DNA from 3 places in the Thiomonas intermedia genome. Region 2 is predicted to be linked to each of the others. Evidence: predicted binding sites of a transcription regulator. Region 2 holds the regulator's gene; each other region holds the start of a gene.

Region 1 (3,277 bases), 1.0 Mb from region 2:
CAGCAGATGCAGCGACAGCAGCATCAGCCCGAGGCCGATGGCCACGCGGCCCAGATCGCGGGTCACGGTGCGGCCACCGCGCTTGAACGCGACCAGCCCGGTGAAGAGCAGGGCGGGCGCGACCGCCGAGGTGTCGAACGACAGCAACTGCACGATCAGCGTGGTGCCGATGTTCGCGCCCAGCATCACCGCCATCGCCGGAACCAGGTCGATCATGCCCGCCGCGGCGAAGGACGACAGCATCAGCCCGGTTGCCGTGCTGCTCTGCAGGAGTGCGGTCACGCCGACACCGGCGGCGAGCGCGTGCAGCCGGGTCTTCAGCAGGCGGCCCAGCCAGGCCTTCAACCGGGGGCCGAAAGCGCGCAGGATGCCGCTTTGCACCATGTGCAGACCCCAAAGCAGCAGCGAGACGCCGCCGATCAGGTCGAGCAGAATGGAAATCGCCATGGTGTTGTGCGCACTGGCCGTGCGGTATGGACCAAACCGGCGAATATACGCCCATGCCGCCGAGGGTGCGCGGCCGCGCACTTGTTGATCCGGCACGTTGACGTTTGAAACGGCACCCCACCCCAACCCTCCCCACAAGTGGAGAGGGAGCCAACACGCTTCCCTCACAGGGGGAGGAGGTTGGGAGGGCTTACGCAGATCGCGCGTAGCGCCGTTTTCTCCTCCCCCACAGCGTGGGGGAGGTTGGGAGGGCTTACGCAGATCGCGCGCAGCGCTGTCTTCTCCTCCCCCACAGCGTGGGGGAGGTTGGGAGGGCTTACGCAGATTGCGCGCAGCGCAGTCTTCTCCTCCCCCACAGCGTGGGGGAGGTTGGGAGGGGGAGACGCCTGCATGGCGGAGCCCATGCCCGTTCATCCTTCTCCAGACCAGATCAATCGCTTGGGCCAGGGCCGTGGTTTGCGCCTTGCATCCCCTCCCGCGGCCAGGCGCGCGCCTTCACGAAAATTTGTTCAGCGTCGCCATAACAGGCCCTGGTGTGTCCCGCATTGCGCCGTCGGCGCCGTTGTGAAATACTGAACATAAAAACAGTATTAGGGCGTGCCTCATCGGCACGACATGCCATGACGCTGCGCTGCCTGCTGGTCGATTTCAACTCCTACTTCGCCTCGGTCGAGCAGCAGCTCTGCCCTGAGTTGCGAGGGCGTCCCGTGGGCGTGGTGCCCATGATGGCCGACACCACCTGCTGCATCGCCGCCAGCTACGAGGCCAAGGCCTTCGGCGTGAAGACGGGCACGCAGGTGGCCGAAGCGCGCAGGCTTTGCCCGAACATCGTGTTCGTGGTGGCGCGGCATGCCGAGTATGTGCAGATCCACCATCGCGCCGTGGCCGTGGTGGACACCATTGCCCCGGTCGAAAACGTGTTGTCCATCGACGAGATGGCCTGCAGCCTGCCCATGGGCTGGAGCAGCCGCGAGCGGGCCACGCAACTGGCGCTGCGTCTCAAGGCCGCGCTGCGCGAGGCGCTGGGCGAGTGCATGCGGGTGTCGGTGGGCATCGCGCCCAATGTGTTTCTGGCCAAGCAGGCCTCCAATCTGCAAAAGCCCGACGGTCTGGTGGTGATCGACGCGGGCGACCTGCCTGGCCCGCTGTTGCGCATGCAGCTCACCGATCTCACCGGCATCAACGTGCGCATGTTTGCGCGGCTGCAGGCGCAGGGCATCCACAGCGTGGAGCAGCTCTGGCAGGCGCGCCGCGAGCAACTGCGCGTGGTGTGGGGCGGCATGGCGGGCGAGGCCTTCTTCGATCGCCTGCACGGGCTGGCGTCGGGCGTGCAGGCTGCGAATCCGCGGCGCTCGCTCGGCCATTCCCATGTGCTCGCGCCCGAGATGCGCAGCGCGGACGGCGCGCTGGCCGTGCTCGACCGCCTGACGCAGAAAGCCGCCATGCGTCTGCGCCGCGAACACCTGCTGGCGGGTGCCATGACCGTGATGCTCAAGCTCACCCGCCGCCACGGCGAGCGCCTGCGGCCCGAGCACGGCGCCCGCTTCGCCGCCACGGCCGACACCCGCGCCCTGCTGCACACCCTGCGCGGGCTGTGGCCCGGCATGGTGCCTGCGGGCTGGGCGCCCATGAAGGTTGCCATGCTGCTGCACGATCTGCGCCAGCCCGGCCAGACCAGCGCCAGCCTGTTTGCCGACGACGTGCCCGGCACCGGGGCGGAGCAGGCCGCGCTGTGGAGTGCGGTCGATGCCCTCAACGTGCGCTACGGCCGCCACACCGTCTATTGCGGCAGCGGCCACCAGGGCCGAGCGGAAGCCCCCATGCGCATCGCGTTCAACCACATCCCCGATCTGGAGACGGAGGGATGAAAAGGGTGAGTGCAGAGCCCCACGGCTGCGGCGAAAATGATGCGACACCATATCCTCCACCCACAACCTCTCTGGGAGACCCCGATGCCCACACGCATCCTGCTCGTCCGTCATGGCGAGACCCGCCTGACGCTGGAAGATCGCTTTGCCGGATCGAACGATGAGCCCCTGTCCGACGAAGGGCGCGAGCAGGCCGCCAGCCTGGGCATGCGGCTGTCGGGCGTGCCCATCGCCGCGGCCTACGCCAGCCCGATGGCCCGCACCATGGAAACCGCGCAGCTCGTGGCCGCCCCGCATGGTCTGCCGGTTCAGACCGCCGCCGCGCTGCGCGAGATCGACTACGGCAACTGGGAAGGCCTGACCCGCGATGAAGTCATCGACCGCTTCCCGCAGGCCTACGGCCTGTGGGAGGAAGACCCCCTGCTGGTGGCGCCCGAAGGCGGGGAGTCGGGCCTGAGCGTCATCCATCGGGCGCTGCCCTTTCTGCGCGAGATCATCGAGCGGCACCGGCATCAGACCGTGCTGGTCGTCTCGCACAAGGGCACCAATCGCCTGCTCGTCAGCAGCCTCCTGGGCCTGGATGCGCGCGGCTACCGCGAGCGCCTCGATCAAAGCCCCGCGGCGCTGAACATTCTCGATTTCATGAACGAGGTCCGCCCGCGTCTCAAGCTGTTCAACGACATCTCGCATTACCAATCGTTCCCCGACCGCGAGATTTCCGAACGCATCTCGAAATGGTGGCGCCCGACGACGGAGCGTTGAGCGTCTCGCGGGAGCGGGGGTGAACCCCAACGGTGGCTACGGTGCCGCGTCCGGTACAGCCTTGGATGCGGCAGTGCCAACGTCCGGGGCGGTGGCGAGGTGCAGTTGCGCGTCGCCCTGGAGGATGTCTTCCAGCTCGGCGCGGGCGTCTTTCGACAGGGCGATGAGCGCGGCCTGATCGTGCGAGACGGCCTGCTGGC
Region 2 (3,277 bases):
CGATTTGAGAAACTTCCGTCGTGCGGGCAGGTTGAAGAACAACTGCCGCAGGCTCACGCGCGTTCCCGGCTGCGCGGCGGTGGGCTGCACCTGCCCGACCTGGCCTGCGCTGGCCTGAAGGCGGGCACCATCGCCACCGGCGCGGCGGCTGATGATCTCGAGTTCAGCCACGGCCGCCATCGCTGCGAGTGCTTCGCCCCGGAAGCCGAGATGGGCCGCATGCTGCAGCTCCCCAAGGTCGGCGATCTTGCTGGTGGCGTGGCGCAGCAGGGCCAGGGGCAGCTCTTCGGCAGGAATGCCGCAACCGTCATCTTCGACCTGCACGCAGCCCATGCCGCCCTGTTCGAGGCGTACCGTGATGGCGCGGGCGCCAGAGTCAATGGCATTGTCGAGCAGTTCGCGCAGGGCCGAGGCCGGGCGCTCGATGACTTCGCCGGCAGCTATCTGACTGATGAGCACGTCCGGGAGGGGACGAATCGGGCGTTGGGGTTGCAACAAGGTGGGAGTGGCGGGAGTGCACGGGCGCCGCAAGCCAGTTTGTGCGGCCTTGGAGCCTTTCGCGCTGCAGCGGAAAAGCGGGGACATCAGCGCTCAGTATACTTTTCAGGCTGCCTCCGCCGAGCGCGGGGCAGGGCTCCCTTTCGGGATCTGGTCGCAAGATATTGCAGCGTCAACCGCACTTGGGCCTGTTCGTCCCCTTTCTCCTGCAAACCGCATGGAACTCCACTCTGTCGTCGATCTTATCCTGCACTTCGATGTGCATCTGGCCCAGTTCATTGCGGCGTATGGCCCCTGGGTCTACGGGCTGCTCTTCGGCATCATCTTTGTCGAAACGGGGCTGGTCATCATGCCCTTCCTGCCGGGCGATTCCATGCTGTTCGTGGTGGGTGCTTTTGCCGCCACGGGGGCGCTGAGCCTGCCGGGCGTGATCGCCGTACTCTGGGTAGGCGCCGTGCTGGGAGACAGCCTGAACTACCAGATCGGCAAGGCCATCGGCCACAAGGTTTTTACCTGGTCGGATTCACGGTGGTTCAACCGCCGGGCGTTCGACAAGGCGCACGCTTTCTACGAGAAGTACGGCGGCATCACCATTGTCGCGGCGAGGTTCATGCCCTTCATCCGCACCTTCGCCCCGTTTGTCGCGGGCGTGGCCGAGATGTCCTACGGCAAGTTTCTGGCTTACAACGTTCTGGGGGCGACCCTTTGGGTGGGGCTGCTGGTCATGGCCGGCTATCTGTTTGGCAACATTCCGTGGATCAAACAGAATCTGGGCATGATGACGGTCGGCATCATCGTGCTTTCGCTGTTGCCAGCGGTGTGGGGGTGGTGGAAGTCGCGTCAGCAGTCGGCAGCGGTTTGAGCGTTGCCCACGACTTACTGCAAGGCGCCCCGAAGCAGGCCCACGGCCAGCCCTTCGATGGCGAAGGGCTGATTCGCGTCGACCCGGATGGCTGCGAAGTCAGGATTGGCCGGCAGGAGTTCGAGGTGATCGGCATGGGTCTTCAGGCGCTTGACCGTGACTTCATCACCGATACGGGCGACCACGATCTGCCCGCTCTGGGCCGTCAGGCTGCTTTTGACCGCCAGCATGTCGCCATCGAGAATGCCGGCATCGCGCATGCTCATGCCACGCACCTTGAGCAGGTAATCGGGACGAACCGCAAAGGTGGCGGGATCGAGGTTCAGCGTCTGTTCGATGTGCTCTTGAGCCAGGATGGGATGCCCCGCAGCAACGCGGCCGACCAGCGGCAGACAGAGCTGTTCGGCACCTGGCAAGGCGAGTTGCAGCCCTTGGCGCAAGCTCGACACGGTTGAGCCCCTGCCGACTGCGGAGGCGCGTTCGCGTGGCGGCTCGGTGATGCGGATACCGCGCGAGGCGCCGGGTGTCAACTCGATCACGCCTTTGCGCGCAAGCGCCTGCAAATGATCTTCGGCGGCGTTGGCCGAGCGAAAACCGAGCCGGGCCGCGATCTCGGCCCGTGTGGGGGGGTAACCGAGTTCGCGCACGGAGGCGGTGATGAGGTCGAGAATCTCCTGTTGGCGCGGGGTGAGCTTGGAAACGAGAGAACGCATGCGTAGGCTCCGGCGGTAGCACAATGGTTCGGCAGCGCAATCAGATACCTTTTGTAGCTTGAAGGCATCTCACCACGCGCCAACCTGGAAGGCCTGATAGGGCTTCCAGGTTGATGATTTTCACAGCACTGTAAATCAAAACAGCTTCCCTGCAAAGCACTTCCCACATGATGGCTCCATCCTCTCTCCGGCCTTTGCCCCAGATCGTCGTGCTGGGCACGGGCGGCACCATTGCGGGTACCGCCACGGGCGATCCCAGTCTTCCCGGCTATACCGCAGGCGTCCTGGGGGTCGAGGACTTGCTGAAAGAGGTGCCGACACTGGGCAGCCTGGCGCAGATCCAGACCGAACAGGTCGCCAACGTCGACAGCAAGGACATGACCTTTGCGGTCTGGACCCGCCTTGCCGGGCGGGTGATGCACTGGCTGGCGCAGCCATCCATTCAGGCCTGCGTCATCACCCACGGCACCGACACGCTGGAAGAAACGGCCTATTTCCTGAGTCTGGTACTGCCGCTGGACAAGCCGGTGGTCCTGACGGCGGCGATGCGACCGGCGACGGCGCTGAACGCGGATGGCCCGCAGAATCTGCTGGATGCGGTCCGCGTGGCGACCCACCCAGAAGCTCGCGGCATAGGGGTGGTATGCGTGCTTCACGGCGTGGTGCACGCTGCCCGCGATGTCGCCAAGATCAACACCCATGCGGTTGAGGCTTTCTCTTCTGGCGAACGCGGGCCCCTCGGCGAGATCGAAGGTGAGCACCTGCGGCTCTGGCGCAGGACTCCGCCGGAGTCAGGCGCGCCCTTTGCGCTGCCGGCCGCTGAGGCCTGGCCTCGCGTGGAGCTGCTGTCCAATGTCGCGGGTACCGATGGCGCTGTCGTGCGTTGTCTTGTCGAGAGCCCTTGTCTGCACCCGCGCTTGCGAGGGCTGGTTGTGGCCGGTACCGGTGGGGGCACGGTCAGCCGCGAACTTGAAGCGGCGCTGGAGGCAGCCGCCGCACAGGGCGTGAGCGTGAAGGTGGCTTCCCGCGTTGGCCCCCTGAGGGGGGGCGATGACGACGGTCTCAGCGCCGTGAAGTTGCGGGTCAGGCTGCTGCTGGAGCTGGCAGCAATCGGCACGCCGCTGCGGCCTTGAACTGAAAAGGGGGGCGAAGGCTGCGCTGACGAGGCCGCTTCGCCTCAGCTCGCTGTGCTGCCGGCGAGTGG
Region 3 (3,277 bases), 810 kb from region 2:
GCGCCTCGAGCTCTTGTGCGATGCGCAAATTGCCGTAGCGTTGCTGCCGCCGGTGGATCAGCGACTGGGCAAAACGCTCGCTACTGAGCAGGCCAGCCTGCTCCAGGCTGGCGAGCAAGGCATCGACCTCGTCGGCCTCCTCACAATAGCGAAGCAGTTTGCGGCGCAGTTCCAGCGGGCTGTGTTCGCGCTGCGACAGGTAGCGCACGGCACGCGCACGCAGGGAGGGTTGGGCGCGAGGCGGCGTCATGGCACGACGGCGCAGACTAGACCGATGAAGCTGCGGCGGCTTCGCCTCGGCTGCAGCCGATCGGAGCTTGCATCAACGACGCCCACGCGAGCCGCACTCAGTCCTGATCTTCCTCGGTCATGTCCGCGTTCATCAGCGCATTGGCTTCAGGCACGCCCAGACTGACGCGAATCTTGTTCTCGATCTCGCGAGCGACATCCGGATTGGCTTTGAGGAACTCCCGAGCATTGTCCTTGCCCTGGCCGATTTTCTCGCCGTTGTAGGCATACCAGGAGCCCGATTTTTCGACCAGTTTGGCCAGTACGCCCAAGTCGACGATCTCGCCCTCGCGCGACACGCCTTCGCCATACAGAATGTCGAACTCCGCCTGTTTGAACGGCGGCGCCACCTTGTTCTTCACGACCTTGACCCGTGTTTCGGAGCCGATGACGTCTTCGCCCTTCTTGATGGCCCCGATGCGGCGGATGTCCAGACGCACCGACGAGTAGAACTTGAGGGCGTTACCGCCGGTCGTCGTTTCGGGGTTGCCGAACATCACGCCGATCTTCATGCGGATCTGATTGATAAAAATGACCAGGCAGTTGGTGCGCTTGATATTGGCCGTGAGTTTGCGCAGCGCCTGGCTCATCAGACGTGCCTGCAGACCTGGCAGCGAATCGCCCATCTCGCCCTCGATCTCGGCCTTGGGCGTGAGCGCGGCCACCGAATCGATCACGATCATGTCCACCGAACCGGAGCGCACCAGCGCATCGACGATTTCCAGCGCCTGCTCGCCCGTGTCGGGCTGGGAAATCAGCAGATCGGGCAGTTGCACTCCGAGCTTCGAGGCATATTGCACATCAAGCGCATGCTCGGCATCGATGAAGGCGCAGGTGCCGCCGATCTTCTGCATTTCGGCGATGACCTGCAGCGTGAGGGTGGTCTTGCCCGAAGACTCGGGCCCGTAGATTTCGACCACGCGGCCGCGCGGCAAGCCGCCCACGCCCAGCGCAATGTCCAGCCCCAGGGAGCCCGTGGACACCACCTGAATGTCATGCTGCGCCTCGCCGTCGGCCATGCGCATGATGGTGCCCTTGCCGAACTGCTTTTCGATTTGCGACAACGCGGCGGCTAGCGCCTTGGCTTTTTCTGGATTCACTGCAGACTTCCCCTGTTCCATGGCATGTTCCTCATGTCTTCCCGTCCAAACGGCACTGCTGCGCAATGTAGCACAACTGTATATAAAGACAGATCGACTTTTTGATTCGCGCCCCAAAAAAAGGGAGCCGAAGCCCCCTTTTCTTCACAACGCCCAACTGGCGCAGCGGTTCAAAAACTATAGCCCACCGCCAAGGTGTAGATGATGGGATGGAAATTGATGCGCGTCTTTGCCTGCGAGGTGATGACCGAAGGATTGACGGGCGAATAGGACGTGGAGGTCAGATCGCTCTGCACGTCTGCCATGGCCACCGTGCCGACGACCGACCACTTCGAATTGAAGCGGTAGATCAGGCCGACGTGCGCGGCAGCCCCCCAAGAATCCGAGAGACTGATCTGCGTCGGCCCTTGCAGGCCGGTCAACGGCGGCAGCGCCTTGGTATTGGTGAACTTGGTGTAGTTCAGACCGACACCGACAAACGGATCCCACTTGGCGTGATCACCGAAGAAGTGGTAGTTGATGAAGGCCGTTGGAGAGTAGACATCCACATCCGTCACGCCGGCTCCCCGCAACGCCCCCCATCCCGACCCGGCGGCATCGGTACGCACACGCGGCGGATAGCCCAACACCAGCTCGAAGCTGAAGGGTCCGGGCAGATTGCGCACATATACCAGCCCCAGCGTGGAAGCATCCCCCACATCCAGATTCAGATTGGGCGGCGTGTTGTACCCGCTCAGATTGGCCGATTTGGAGTGATTCTGCAGATAAGCCAGGCCCACGAACACCGTGTTTTGCGGCCCGGTGTCGTCCGCCATGGCTGCCGGGGCAAACACCGCCCCCGCCACCAAGCCCGCAGCCATCAAAGCACCGCGCAGAACATTGAATCGCGATTGACGCATCATGAGTTCTCCTCAGAAGTTTTATGAGTGCTGCGGGTTCACTGTGAAATCCAGCCAAAACTGGTCATCGCATCCATCGTATTTTTCGCAATGATTTGATAGCCGGCAGGTGTGGGATGGACGGCATCCGCAAAAAGGGATGTATTCGGATCAAGCCCGCTCACCAGGGTGGTGGTATTGCAGAAGAGCGATGAATTGCCCAGTTGGGAAAGCACTGGTCCGTTAATGTCGCAGACCGGCGCGGCGACATTCGTCAAACCAAATTGCGCAGGACTGGCAATCTCTTTGTTCAGCAATGCGAAGCCATCCATCATTTTTACAGGCTGCCCTTGAAGATCGTTCAACAGACGTTGATTAAAAACCTGGACCAAGTTAGACAGCAAATAACAAGGTGTGTGGATGTCGGTGTTGTCACATGTGGTGCCGCCAGAGAGTGACTGACCAAATGGTGTTAACGACGAATCGGGCAAGGTGTAAACAAGAACGTACTTGGCATTGTTCTTCAGCATCAATTGAACCTGCCCCGCAAGCTGGTCGGCTGCAGCGGCAACCGTGGCCTGAGCAACTGCAGCGGCTTGCGAGGTCGCCTGCGATTTCACTGTAGCCAGTTGATCAGCAGTCAGGGGTGTCCCCGCCTGCGCTGCTTGTGTGGCCGCTTGAGTCACCGCTGCCGTGACCTGCGTGCTCACATTCGAGAGCGCCGTGAAAATATCATTGTTGCCCGCAAGCACGGTGATCAGCTGATTGCTGTTGAAGGCCCCAAATTGAGTCAGATAATTTTGCACCTGCTGAGTTAAGGGATATGTCAGCGCTCCAGTACTGTTTCCGATCCCCGCCGCCGTACTGATCATTGATCCGCCTTGCGCAAATCCATAGCAGTTTGCCTGCACCGTAAAGGGGCAGTAAATAGGCGTAGTACTGGGTGTCGTCGGATTCTGCGGATTGAAATACTGGCCTGCATAGCCGATCACATTGGGCGTGATTGGCAAC

What was found. The regulator LexA, encoded in region 2, represses DNA repair genes until DNA is damaged. The targets are predictions, from matches to a motif close to ACTGTATNNNNATACAGT.
Region 1: a site for LexA is predicted at 1,019-1,036, ahead of BVH73_RS04925 (Y-family DNA polymerase). Genes of this name have one in related genera too.
Region 3: a site for LexA is predicted at 1,464-1,481, ahead of recA (recombinase RecA). Genes of this name have one in related genera too.

Annotation. Positions count from the first base shown of each region.
Region 1 is NZ_CP020046.1:1,053,758-1,057,034, reverse strand. It holds gene BVH73_RS04935 (Na/Pi cotransporter family protein) at 1-447, opposite strand, end outside; gene BVH73_RS04925 (Y-family DNA polymerase) at 1,068-2,315, shown strand; gene BVH73_RS04920 (histidine phosphatase family protein) at 2,400-3,077, shown strand; gene BVH73_RS04915 (cation:proton antiporter domain-containing protein) at 3,114-3,277, opposite strand, start outside.
Region 2 is NZ_CP020046.1:53,434-56,710, reverse strand. It holds gene mutL (DNA mismatch repair endonuclease MutL) at 1-498, opposite strand, end outside; gene BVH73_RS00275 (DedA family protein) at 716-1,360, shown strand; gene lexA (transcriptional repressor LexA) at 1,375-2,073, opposite strand; gene BVH73_RS00265 (asparaginase) at 2,244-3,206, shown strand; gene BVH73_RS00260 (sensor histidine kinase) at 3,251-3,277, opposite strand, start outside.
Region 3 is NZ_CP020046.1:858,455-861,731, forward strand. It holds gene recX (recombination regulator RecX) at 1-250, opposite strand, end outside; gene recA (recombinase RecA) at 348-1,409, opposite strand; gene BVH73_RS04005 (OmpW/AlkL family protein) at 1,559-2,290, opposite strand; gene BVH73_RS04010 (SGNH/GDSL hydrolase family protein) at 2,326-3,277, opposite strand, start outside.